DNA from 2 places in the Rhizobium sp. TH2 genome. Region 2 is predicted to be linked to the other one. Evidence: predicted binding sites of a transcription regulator. Region 2 holds the regulator's gene; the other holds the start of a gene.
What was found. Region 2 encodes PhoB, which activates phosphate uptake and scavenging genes when phosphate is short. Its sites were predicted from a motif close to TGTCATNNANCTGTCAT; they were not measured.
Positions count from the first base shown of each region.

Region 1: the regulator PhoB is predicted to act here: its motif matches at 2,312-2,328, upstream of IHQ71_RS24260 (DUF2794 domain-containing protein).

Region 1 is NZ_CP062231.1:4,958,448-4,964,529, reverse strand. Features, by position in the region: gene IHQ71_RS24270 (ABC-F family ATP-binding cassette domain-containing protein) at 1-1,174, opposite strand, end outside; gene IHQ71_RS24265 (thiamine diphosphokinase) at 1,177-1,821, opposite strand; gene IHQ71_RS24260 (DUF2794 domain-containing protein) at 1,881-2,267, opposite strand; gene IHQ71_RS24250 (thioredoxin family protein) at 2,668-3,420, opposite strand; gene IHQ71_RS24245 (Lrp/AsnC family transcriptional regulator) at 3,730-4,185, shown strand; gene IHQ71_RS24240 (calcium-binding protein) at 4,358-5,329, shown strand; gene IHQ71_RS24235 (MDR family oxidoreductase) at 5,330-6,082, opposite strand, start outside.
Region 2 is NZ_CP062231.1:108,972-115,053, reverse strand. Features, by position in the region: gene IHQ71_RS00650 (hypothetical protein) at 200-1,465, shown strand; gene phoB (phosphate regulon transcriptional regulator PhoB) at 1,749-2,432, opposite strand; gene phoU (phosphate signaling complex protein PhoU) at 2,494-3,213, opposite strand; gene pstB (phosphate ABC transporter ATP-binding protein PstB) at 3,251-4,069, opposite strand; gene pstA (phosphate ABC transporter permease PstA) at 4,082-5,398, opposite strand; gene pstC (phosphate ABC transporter permease subunit PstC) at 5,395-6,082, opposite strand, start outside.

The sequences.
Region 1 (6,082 bases), 1.0 Mb from region 2:
GAAAATCCTTCATATAGCCGGTGACATGCTTGGCGACGCCATTGACCAGCAGGTTGTCGCCCCGTCCGTCGGTCAGGTAATGGGCGAGCGTTTCCTCGAGATCGAGATCCTCGCGCTTCTGGTCGAGCGTTGCCATTTCGAGATTGGTGCCGAGCTTCACCGTGCCCGAATCAGGTTCGAGTTGGCCGGTCAGCATCTTGAGTAGCGTCGTCTTGCCGGCGCCGTTCGGGCCGACGAGGCCGATCCGGTCGCCGCGATGGACCCGGAGCGAGAAGGGCGACACAATCACCCGGTCGCCATAGGACTTGGTGATCTTCTCGGCCTCGATCACCAGCTTGCCGGAATCGCGGGCCTCCGCCACCGTCGCCCGGGCGGAACCGAGCGCGCCGCGATGCGAGCGGTGCTCCTGGCGCAAATCCTGCAACTGGCCGAGACGGCGCATATTGCGCTTGCGGCGCGCGGTGACGCCATAGCGCAGCCAGTGTTCCTCGCGTTCGATCTGCTTGCCGAGCTTGTGCTGTTCGAGCTCTTCTTCCTCCAGCACCTTGTCGCGCCAGGCCTCGAAATGGCCGAAACCGCGATCGAGACGCCGCGACGTGCCGCGATCAAGCCAGACCGTCGCCGTCGATACTTTCTCCAGGAAACGCCGGTCGTGCGAGATCAGGATCAACGCGCTCCTGGTCTTCTGGAGTTCGCCTTCCAGCCATTCGATGGTCGGCAGGTCGAGATGGTTGGTCGGCTCGTCGAGCAACAGGATATCCGGCTCCGGCGCCATGACCTTGGCAAGGGCCGCCCGCCGCATCTCGCCGCCGGACAGGCTGGAAGGATGCTCATGGCCGGTCAGCCCGAGATGCTCGAGCAGGTAGGTGACCCGATAGGGATCGTCGGACGGTCCCAGCCCAGCCGCGGCATAGGCCTCGACGGTGTCAAAACCCTCGAAATCAGGCGCCTGGTTGAGATAGCGGACCGTCGCCGAGGGATGGCGGAACACCTCGCCGCTCTGCGGTTCGGCAAGCCCCGCCGCGATCTTCATCAGCGTCGATTTGCCTGAACCGTTGCGGCCGACAAGGCAGATTCGCTCGCCGGGTTCCAGCTGCAGGCTGGCGCCCGAAAGCAGCGGCGTGCCGCCGAAATTCAGATGGATGTCGTCGAGTTTCAGGATCGGCGGTGCCAATATCATACTCCGGAAAAATCATGCGGGCGCGCCAGGACCAGCGCGCGACCGGCGCGGAGGCTGAACGAGACAGCGCCTTCCGCGACATTGGAAATGGTGCGCGACGAGCCGAAAGGCAAATGGAAATCATCGAGCGGATAGCGCGCATTGCGGATCGTCAGGCCATCGAGCGCGTCGAGACCGAGCACGGAAAACAGGCTGGCCTTGGGTAGGTCGAGCAGCATCGATCCCGGCCAGAACGGATAGCCTTCCTCGTCGCCCGATGTCAGCAGCACTTCTATGCCGGCAGCGGACAGCGCCATGGCCTGCACGAGATGCGCCCAGGCGTGATCGGCCCGCTCGCCGCCCAGCGCGCCGACAAGCACGGCGCGGGTTGCGCCGCGTTCGAGCGCGGTCTGCACCGCAAGTTCGCCATCGGTCAGCGATTTCTCCGAGGGATATTCGAGCCGTGGTACTTCGGCATATTCGACAGCGAGTTCCTCCGTCGAGGAATCAAAATCGCCGACCCAGAGTTCGGGCAGCAATCCCAGGGCTCCCGCGTGCCTGATACCGCTATCGGCGGCGATCGTGCGCACGCCTTCGAGCTGCGTCAAAAGCCGAGGATTGACCGAAACCGGCCCGCCGAGAAGGATTGCGAATGTCGTCATGCCCGCGCTTTACGCGACGGCTGCCTGAAGGTCAATTTGGGAGGGTTGGAAGAAGTGGTTCAGTCCTGGAGCTTCTGGACCTTGTCGAAGAATTTCATGACCTGGGCGAGGTCGTGGCCGCGCTTGAGAATGCGGCCCTGGGTGTTGACGACGGAGAAGGCACCTTGTTTTGCAGCGAATTTGGGATTCTTCTCGATCTGGTAGGCCGGCAGGTCACCCGACCGCTTGAAGACGGAAAACACCGCCTTCTCCTTGAAATGATCGATGGCGTAGTCGCGCCATTCGCTCTCTCCGACCATGCGGCCATAGACCCGGAGAATCTGATTGAGTTCAAGGCGGTGGAACGTCACCGGCATCGGGTCGCGGGCGTCGCGGTATTCCCTCAGGTCGATGACGATCCGGCCTCTGCGTTCGGCCGATCCTGTGTGCTCGCCGTGATCCGACATTTGACCCCATTCGCGCAATCTGCCCGTCACCCGCGCAACGCAGGATGACGAATTGGTGACAGTTTGCCTGAAGAAGACCGAATTGCAAGATTGTTTTGCAGGAGCCGCTATCGAAAATGCAAGCAGGCTTAGATCGTTTCATTGTTAAATGGAAGCATTCTGCCGGAGCAGGTTTTCGTCAGGGCAGAGGCGATTGGCGAAGGGCATACCCCGATGTACGCCCGAGCCGATCGCCTCTGCCCTGGCGGAAAGATGCCCGGCCCCTTCGGGGTTGGCCGATACGGGCCGCCTATTCGTTCGGTCGCCTTGGCCGTAAAACTGGGCTACGACCCGCGCCGACCGAACGAATATCCGACTCCGTCTCGGCCAACAGAATGATTCCATTTAACAATGAAGCGATCTAGAGCGAAGCAGCGCCCAATATACGGCCGGGATTGCCGTTGGCATCATGCGATTGCAGGAGAATCGCGCAGCCGTCGAACCCGCGCTTGGCGAGAAGTGCGGCCGGCAGTTTGATGGTCAGGGCCTTGCCGTCCCACATGCCGACCGTCTCGAGCTTGGTCACGGCATTGCGGTAGGTGATCTTCTTGCCTTCGTTCTCGCCGGTCTTGATTTCGACCACCGTGTGCTTCTTGTAATAGGCGATGATCACGTCGGCATTGCCCGCGCCGTCGCCGATACTGATCGTCATTTCGGCGGGTGACAGGCTGGCGGTGACCGGCACGCTCAGGCGCTCGCCGCCGTTGTCGAGGCTTGCAAGCCGTGCCCTTATCTTGCCGGCGTCGGACACTTTCGCGTCGTGCAGGCCGTTGAGAATAATCTGTGGCGTGAATACATTGCGAATCCCAAGCGTCTTGGCATAACCATATTGACGCTCGGTATTCTCCTTGGCGCTGAGCGTATCTTCCCAGCCGAGATAGTTCCAATAGTCTACGTGGTAGGTGATCGTGACGACATCATCGCTTTCCGCAAGCGCCTCGATGGCCCGATCCGCCTTGGGACAGTTGGAACAACCTTGCGATGTAAAGAGTTCTACAATACCGACAGGCGCGGAACGGCTGATCTCCTCGGCGGATACGGTCCCCAAAACAAGGGTCGTCGCTGCCAATGCCGGCAGCACGATCGATATGAAAAGGGTTACGATGCGCAACATTTCCCGCTTTCTCGCCAGACAGATGCACGTGCCCAGCCCTGGTCCTCCCGCTGCATCCGGCTTGCTTATAGAACAAACAGACCTCACACATAAATCAAAATAGATTGATTGTGGCTGACGTCAGGTCACGAAAACTTGTCCTCGTGCCGGAAAACGGAATGCAGGATGGCGGCGTCCAGTGGTTGACAGAGTTCAGGAGTGCCTACAGGTTTTCGGTCGTGTGTACAAACTTGACCAATATCAGTCTTTCGGCCCGGCCGCTTTGCCATTAAGGTCCGCAGAAACGATTTGCTAATTCGGGATGATGTCATGAGCATATTAGACGAAACTGATCGCAGTCTTCTGGCTTTGCTTCAAAAAAACGACAGACTATCGCTCGCCGAAATCGGGCAGGAGTTGAAGCTCGCGCCCTCGACCGTCAACGACCGGATCAAGCGGCTGATACGCAACGAGATCATTTCGGGCTTCCATGCAGCGGTCAATCCGGAGAAGGTCGGGCTCGACCTGCTCGCCTTCGTCTTCGTCGGCTGGAACGAACCGGAGGTGGAGGCGGCGTTTCTCAAGAAGGTCGCCGCCAGCGGCGCGGTGCTTGAATGCCATCACGTAACGGGCGCCTGGAACTACCTGCTCAAGGTCCGACTGAAAAACACGCGCGAGCTTGAGCGGTTCCTGGCACAGGAGCTCAAGGGTATCGAAGGCCTGATGCGCACCGAAACCCTGATCGTGCTCTCCTCCGCCAAGGAAGTCTCCATGCTCGAAGTTTGAGCCCGACAAATTTTTTTCGAAAAAATGCATAGCCCGCCGAATAATCCGAATAGCCCGCCCGTCTTGTCTTTAGCCACCATTCCATCGCACCTGTTCCCCGCGTAACCGCGCCTCTCGGCCGATGCTGCGATAACACCTCCATTGAAACAGTATCCCACCGATGGAGAGGGACATGGCTAGGATCATCAGAGGTACGAATGGAAACGACCGGATCGACCAGAACGGTCGCCCGTCGCTCGAAATTCAGGCATTTGGCGGCAACGACACTGTGGTGCTCGACCGCGACGACGACCTCGGCGGCGACAATTTCGTCGATGCCGGCAGCGGCAAGGACACTGTCTTCAATGCCTTCGAAGGCGGCAACCAAATCACACTCGGCAAAGGTAGCGACACCTATATCGGTACCGGCTTCTCTTCGCTGGGGGGCTTCGACATCGTCGAAGGTCGCGGCGGCAACGACCAGTTCTTCCTCACCACGCTGAAAAGCGCCTATCTTGGCGGCGGCGGCAAGGACATTTTCAACAGCGAAGGCTGGGAGAACGGCTTCGACGGTGGCGCCGGCAGCGACACGATCTCCTACCAGTTCCGCCATGAAAGCACCGTCATTGGCGACACCGGCGTGATCATCGATCTCGCCGCGGGCCTTGTGCAGACCGGTGCATCGCGCACCGAGCAGATCATCTCGATCGAGAACGCCGTCGGCTCCAGAAATGCCGACATCATTGGCGGCACCGACGATGACAATACGCTGATGGGTCTGGCCGGCACCGACACTATCTTCGGCTTTGGCGGAGATGACGTGATCGTCGGCGGCGCCGGTTTTGACGCCATGCTCGGAGATGCCGGAAGCGATGTCTTCGTGTTCCAGGCCGTGACTGACAGCCTCGCCGGCCTCAATGACAAGATCGGCGATTTCACCCGCGCCGACGGCGACCTGATCGACCTCTCCGCCATAGACGCTGTCACTGGCGGCGGCGATCAGGCCTTCACCTTCCAGGGCATCGCCTCGTTCACGGGCCAGGCCGGTCAGTTGCGCTTCGCAAGCGGCGTGCTCAGCGCCGACGTCAACGGCGACCGCCAAGCCGATTTCGCGGTCAACGTCACTGGTCTGACCTCAATGACCGCAACCGACTTCGTGCTCTGATCAACGGTTCGGATCGACCACGACACGCCCCTTCACTCCGCCCTCGATGATCTTCTTCCCGAGGGCGGGCATGTCTTGAAGACCGTGTTCGGAGATCATCCTCTCGAGTTTATCCATCGGGAGATCGCTGACGAGGCGGTTCCATGCCTCAAGACGCGGCTGGTAGGGTTTCATCACAGAGTCGATGCCGAGCAGGTTGACCCCGCGCAGCAGGAACGGAATGACGGTGAAGGACGGGACAGCCGCCCCGCCCGCAAGCCCGATCGAGGCGACCGCGCCATTATACTTCATCTGCTTCAGGACGCGCCCCAGCATCTCGCCACCCACGGCATCCACCGCTGCCGCCCAACGCTCGGATTCGAGCGGCTTGCTGCTGGCTTCCGCCAATTCAGTCCGGGCGACAATTGTTTCAGCGCCGAGCTCTTTAAGATAGTCCGCAGCCTCGGCCCGTCCGGTGACGGCCGCGACTCGGTATCCGAGCTTCGCCAGGATGGCGACGGCGACCGAGCCGACGCCACCGGCCGCACCCGTCACCAGAACCTCGCCCTTATCTGGTGTCAGCCCCGCCTTTTCCAGCGCGATGACCGCCAGCATGGATGTAAGACCTGCGGTGCCAATGGCCATGGCGTTGCGCGTCGAGATCGCCTCCGGCAGCTTCACCAGCCAATCGGCATTGACCCTCGCGCGGGAGGCATAGCCGCCCCAACGCAACTCGCCGACGCGCCAGCCGGTCAGCACCACGCGGTCGCCGGG
Region 2 (6,082 bases):
CGACTGATTGGAGATAGACCAAGTTCCCGAGATTGTTCAAGGTTGAATTTTCTTCCCACCGGAAACTTGCCATTATTTATGCGCAAAGGCGAATGCAGGACGGGCGGATGAGAGACGATCCGCTTGCCAATCCGGAAGCGAATGGGTTACCGCATTATCGACGCGCGACCGCGCGCGAGGAATCAAGGAACGACGTGAATTGAGCGGACTGGAACAGGCGATCAGAAATGCGCTGGAGCGCGCCGAAAGGTCCGACCCGGATATTCGCGCGCGCATCTACCAGTCGGCGCGCAATGCGCTGGATACCGGCCTGCGCAAGCAGGAGGTCGGCGACCCGCAGGTGATCGAACGCCAGCGCCAGCGGCTCGAAATGACCATCAACGAGATTGAGGATGAGGAACTCTCGCGGCTCCGCTCGATCGCCCAGTTCGAAAGAGTGGCGCTGGACCGGGAGCCCGAGGACGATCCCGCCGTCGTCGAGCATGCGCCGGAAAGCGTGCCCTATGACGATACGGTCGAGGATGCCGCGCCCGTCATTGAGCATGAGGCCTCCCCCCCGTTCGAACAACAGACACAGCGGGACGTCCGGATCGACCCCGAGCAGCAAGATGTCCGCAGGGAGCCTGAGATCCGGGTCGAGCCGAACGAGCAAGCGTCCGCTGCCCAGCCGACGGAAGACGATACGCTTTCCGATTTTTTCGCCACGCGCGAGCACCGGGAGGAAAAGCCCGCGCGCCAGATGGAGGACACGAATTGGGACGAGGCGGCCGGCTCGCCGGTGCCGCGCGAGCCTCGCAAGGGCCGCGGAGCGGGTTCCGCCCTGGTGTCCCTGTTCGTCTATGCCTGCCTGATCGGGATTATCGGCACGGGCGCCTGGTGGCTTTATGCGACGGGCATGATCGATGCCGCGATGAAGGGCAATACGGATTTCGATCTGGTGCCGAAGCAGTTGCAATCCGCCAGCTCGGAGACCACACCTGCCGAAACACGGCTCGATACGCTGCGCGGTTTCTCGGGCGAATGGCTGGATATCTACAAGCCGGGCAGCAATAGCGACCTTGCGCGTCCGCGTTCCAAGGCTTCGATCGACGAGGGCCGCGACAGCGACGGCGTGGCGACCATCATCGCCTCCAATGCGCCGGATCAGGATGGCGATGTGCTGGTGGAAGTGCCGGCTTCGATACTGCAGGAGCTTGCCGGCAAGACCTCGACGCTGGCGATCACGGTGAAATCGAATACCGAGAAGCCCGCCCAGATCTATATCCAGTGCGAATTCAAGACGCTGGGTGATTGCGGCCGGCACCGCTATACCGTGACCAACGAACGTGCCGACGAACTGATCCAGGTGAAATTCGAAGGAAAGCTCGGGCCGAGCGAGGCAGGCCATATCGTGATCAACAGCGATCTCACCGGCGAAGGCAGCACCATCCGCCTCTATGGCATCAGAGTGCTGCCGGGCTCTTAGATCGCTTCATTGTTAAATGAAATCATTCTGTTGGCCGAGACGGAGTCGGATATTCGTTCGGTCGGCGCGGGTCGTAGCCCAGTTCTACGGCCAAGGCGACCGAACGAATAGGCGGCCCGTATCGGCCAACCCCGAAGGGGCCGGGCATCTTTCCGCCAGGATCAGAGGCGATCGGCTCGGACGTACGTTGGGGTATGCCCTTCGCCAATCGCCTCTGCCCTGACGAAAACCTGCTCCGGCAGAATGCTTCCATTTAACAATGAAACGATCTAGGTCCCAGAGGTCAGACTTCCATTGCATAACCCGCGCCGCGCACGGTGCGGATCACGTCGGGCATGTTGGAGAGATTGAGCGCCTTGCGCAGGCGGCCGACATGGACGTCCACGGTGCGTTCGTCGACATAGATGTCGTGGCCCCAGACACCATCGAGAAGCTGCGAGCGGGAGAAGACGCGGCCCGGCGACGACATGAAGAATTCGAGCAGCTTGAACTCGGTCGGCCCGAGCCGGATCTCGCGCGAGCGACGATGGACGCGGTAGGTCTCGCGATCGAGCTCGACATCGCCGCATTTCAGCAGCGACGAGATCGCGCTCGGCCGCACCCGGCGCAGCATGGCTTTTACGCGGGCCATCAGTTCAGGCGTCGAGAAAGGCTTGACGACATAGTCGTCCGCTCCGGTGGAGAGGCCGCGAACGCGCTCGCTCTCTTCGCCGCGCGCGGTCAGCATGATCACGGGCAGGCGCTCGGTCTGCGGACGCATCCTGAGGCGGCGGCAGAGTTCGATGCCGGAGACGCCCGGCAGCATCCAGTCGAGCACAAGGAGATCAGGCACACGCTCCTGCAGGCGTATGTCGGCTTCGTCACCACGCGGGATGACCTCCACCTCGTAGCCTTCAGCTTCCAGATTGTAGCTGAGCAGTGTGCCCAGTGCCTCCTCGTCTTCGACGACCATGATTCTCGGCTGCATGAGACTCCGTTCCCGGTGTTAGATCACCGGTTTCCGAGGGCGCCCTCCGGGCACCCGGGGTTCAAAGGGCTGGCTGGACGACGGATGCCGTGTTGTCATCCTTGGGCCGCTCGCCGGCCGGCTGCTCGCCGGTCGACATGTAATAGATCGTCTCGGCGATATTCGTCGCGTGGTCACCGATGCGTTCGATGTTCTTGGCGCAGAACAGGAGATGCGTGCAGGGCGTGATGTTGCGCGGATCTTCCATCATATAGGTCAGAAGCTCGCGGAACAACGACGTGTACATCGCATCGATCTCTTCGTCGCGGGCACGGATCTGCTCGGCCTTTTCAGGCGAACGCGTCGAATAGACGTCGAGTACGTCCTTGAGCTGCGACAGAGCAAGCTCCGAGAGGTGCTCGATACCACGGGCGAGCGGGCGCGGAATGCCCGATGTCTGCACAGCGATGACACGCTTGGCGGTGGACTTGCCGAGGTCGCCGACGCGCTCCAGGTCGGATGCGATGCGGATCGATCCGATGATCTCGCGAAGATCGGATGCAACGGGCTGGCGCTTGGCGATCATCAGGATCGCCTTGTCGCCGATTTCACGTTCCGTCGCGTCGACGATCGTGTCTTCCGAGATCACCCGCTGGGCGAGCGCGGAATCGGCGGTTACGAGCGCATGGATCGCATCGGAAACCATCTGCTCGACCATGCCGCCCATTTCGGCGATGCGGCGGGCGAGCGTCTTCAGTTCGTCGTCGAATACGGAATAGATGTGGGACGATGTTGTGGTCATCGGAAATCCTCCTGCCGGACAGCCGGCGAAATGCGTATCAGCCGAACCGGCCCATGATGTAATCCTGGGTGCGCTGGTCGTCCGGATTGGTGAACATCTTGTCTGTGTCGTTCTCTTCCACGAGGTAGCCCAGGTGGAACATGGCGGTGCGCTGGGAAACACGCGCGGCCTGCTGCATGGAGTGGGTGACGATGACGATGGTGAAGTTCTCGCGCAGTTCGTGGATCAGTTCCTCGACCTTGGCGGTGGCGATCGGGTCGAGCGCCGAACAGGGCTCGTCCATCAGGATGACTTCGGGGCTGACGGCGACGGCGCGGGCGATGCAGAGGCGTTGCTGCTGGCCGCCGGACAGGCCGGTGCCGGGCTCAAGCAGGCGGTCCTTCACCTCGTTCCAGAGACCGGCGCGTATCAGGCTTTTTTCGACGATTTCGTCGAGCTGGGCCTTGCTGGCGGCGAGGCCGTGGATGCGCGGACCGTAAGAAACATTCTCATAGATCGACTTGGGGAACGGATTGGGCTTCTGGAAGACCATGCCGACGCGGGCCCGCAACTCGACCACGTCGAGCGAGGGCCGGTAGATATCGCCGCCATCAAGCGTGATGTTGCCGGTGACGCGGCAGCCTTCGATCGTGTCGTTCATGCGGTTGAGCGTGCGCAGGAAGGTGGACTTGCCGCAACCGGACGGGCCGATCAGCGCGGTGACCGTGTTCTCGCGAATGTTCAGATTGACGTCGAACAGCGCACGTTTCTCGCTGTAATATACGGAGACGTCCTTGCCGATCATCTTGTAGGTCTGTTCGGTATTCATGCTCTTGCCAATCGTCTTTTCGACTTCGATATCTGTAAGCATATTCATGGGACGTACTCCTTACCAGCGGCGTTCGAAGCGCCGGCGCAACAGGATCGCGGCGAGGTTCATAATGATGAGGAAGATGAGCAGCACGATGATCGCGCCCGACGTGCGTTCGACAAAGGCGCGCTCGGCCTCGTTCGCCCACATGTAGATCTGCACCGGCAGAGCCGTCGCGGGCTCGAACGGCGTGGTCGGATAATCCACCACGAAGGCGACCATGCCGATCAGCAGCAGCGGTGCGGTTTCGCCAAGTGCATTGGCGAGACCGATGATGGTGCCGGTCAGAATGCCCGGCATGGCGAGCGGCAGCACATGATGCGACACGGTCTGCATCTTGGAAGCACCGAGGCCGAGCGCGGCCGCGCGGATCGACGGCGGAACTGCCTTCAGTGCCGCGCGGGTCGCGATGATGATGGTCGGCAACGTCATCAGTGCCAGCACGAAGCCGCCGACGATCGATGCCGAGCGCGGCATGCCGACGAAGTTGATGAAGATCGACAGGCCCAGCAGACCATATACGATCGATGGCACCGCGGCGAGATTGTTGATGTTAACCTCGATGAGGTCGGTCCAGCGGTTCTTAGGCGCGAATTCCTCGAGATAGATCGAGGCACAGACGCCGATCGGCAGAGCCAGCGCCAGCACGATCAGCATCGTATAGATCGAGCCGAGGATAGCGACGCCGAGACCGGCGGCTTCAGGACGGCTGGATGCGCCAGCCGTGAAGAAGGCCGGATTGAAGTGTTCGCGAAGAACACCGGCCTCCGAGAGCTTGTTCATGATCCCGACCTGGGCGTCCGACACCTTGCGGTTGGCTTCGGCTGAGGTCAGGTCGATCTGGCCCTTGTATGCCGAGTCGATATTGGCGGAGGCCAGGAACGTGACCGGCACTGTCTTGCCGATGATATCCGGGTTGGCGAGCACCATGTCGCGAAGCTGCGCGCGGACGCCATCGGAGACGAAGCCCTTGAGCTTGGCGATCTCGGGGCGATTCTTCGGATCGATGCCGGCGATCTTGGCAACCGCGTCACGCGCGAGGTTCGGATAGTTGGCGGTAATCAGCACCTTCGGATCGGTTGCACGCTTGTTCGTGGGATCGATGACCTTCTCGGAGAACTCGACCGGCACGGTGATCATGGTCTGGAAGAAGGCCGTGTAGCCCTTCGAGACGATCGAGACGAGCAGCAGGACCAGGAAAGCCAGGCCAATGATGATCGCAGCGGCGCCATAGATGCGGAAGCGCTTCTCGGCGGCGCGGCGGCTCTTGATGCCGATATCGCGGGGGGCAGCGGCGGCCGAAGTGCCGGCCGGGTTGAATACAGCGTCGGTCATTCGTACTGCTCCCGGTATTTACGGACGATGTAGAGCGCGTAGACATTCATGATCAGCGTCAGCACGAAGAGCGTGATGCCGAGCGCGAACGCCACAAGCGTCTGCGGGGAATTGAATTCAAGGTCGCCGGTCAGCTGGTTGACGATCTTGACGGTGATGGTCGTCATCGGCTCGAAAGGCGAGAATTGCAGGTTCGCCGCGACACCGGCCGCGAGAACCACGATCATTGTTTCGCCGATGGCACGCGAGCCGGTGAGAAGAAGAGCACCCATGATGCCCGGGAGCGCAGCGGGCAGGATGACCCGCTTCATGGTTTCGGACCGGGTGGCGCCGAGGCCGAGCGAACCGTCGCGCATTGCCCGCGGCACCGCGGTGATGATGTCATCCGACAGCGACGACACGAACGGAATGAGACGGATGCTCATCACGAAGCCGGCCGTCAGCACGCTCTGCGCTTCGATGAAGTTGGTGTAGTTGCCGGTCAGTGCGCCCCAGAGCCCGGTCGAAAAATCGCGGAAGAACGGTCCGATCGTGATCAGCGCGAAGAAGCCGTAGACGATGGTGGGGATACCGGCCAGGATTTCGAGCAGCGGCTTGACGATGGAACGGACCTGGCGCGAGGCGTACTCGGCCATGTAGATGGCGGCGAACAGGCCGATCGGCACTGCGATCAACATGGCGACC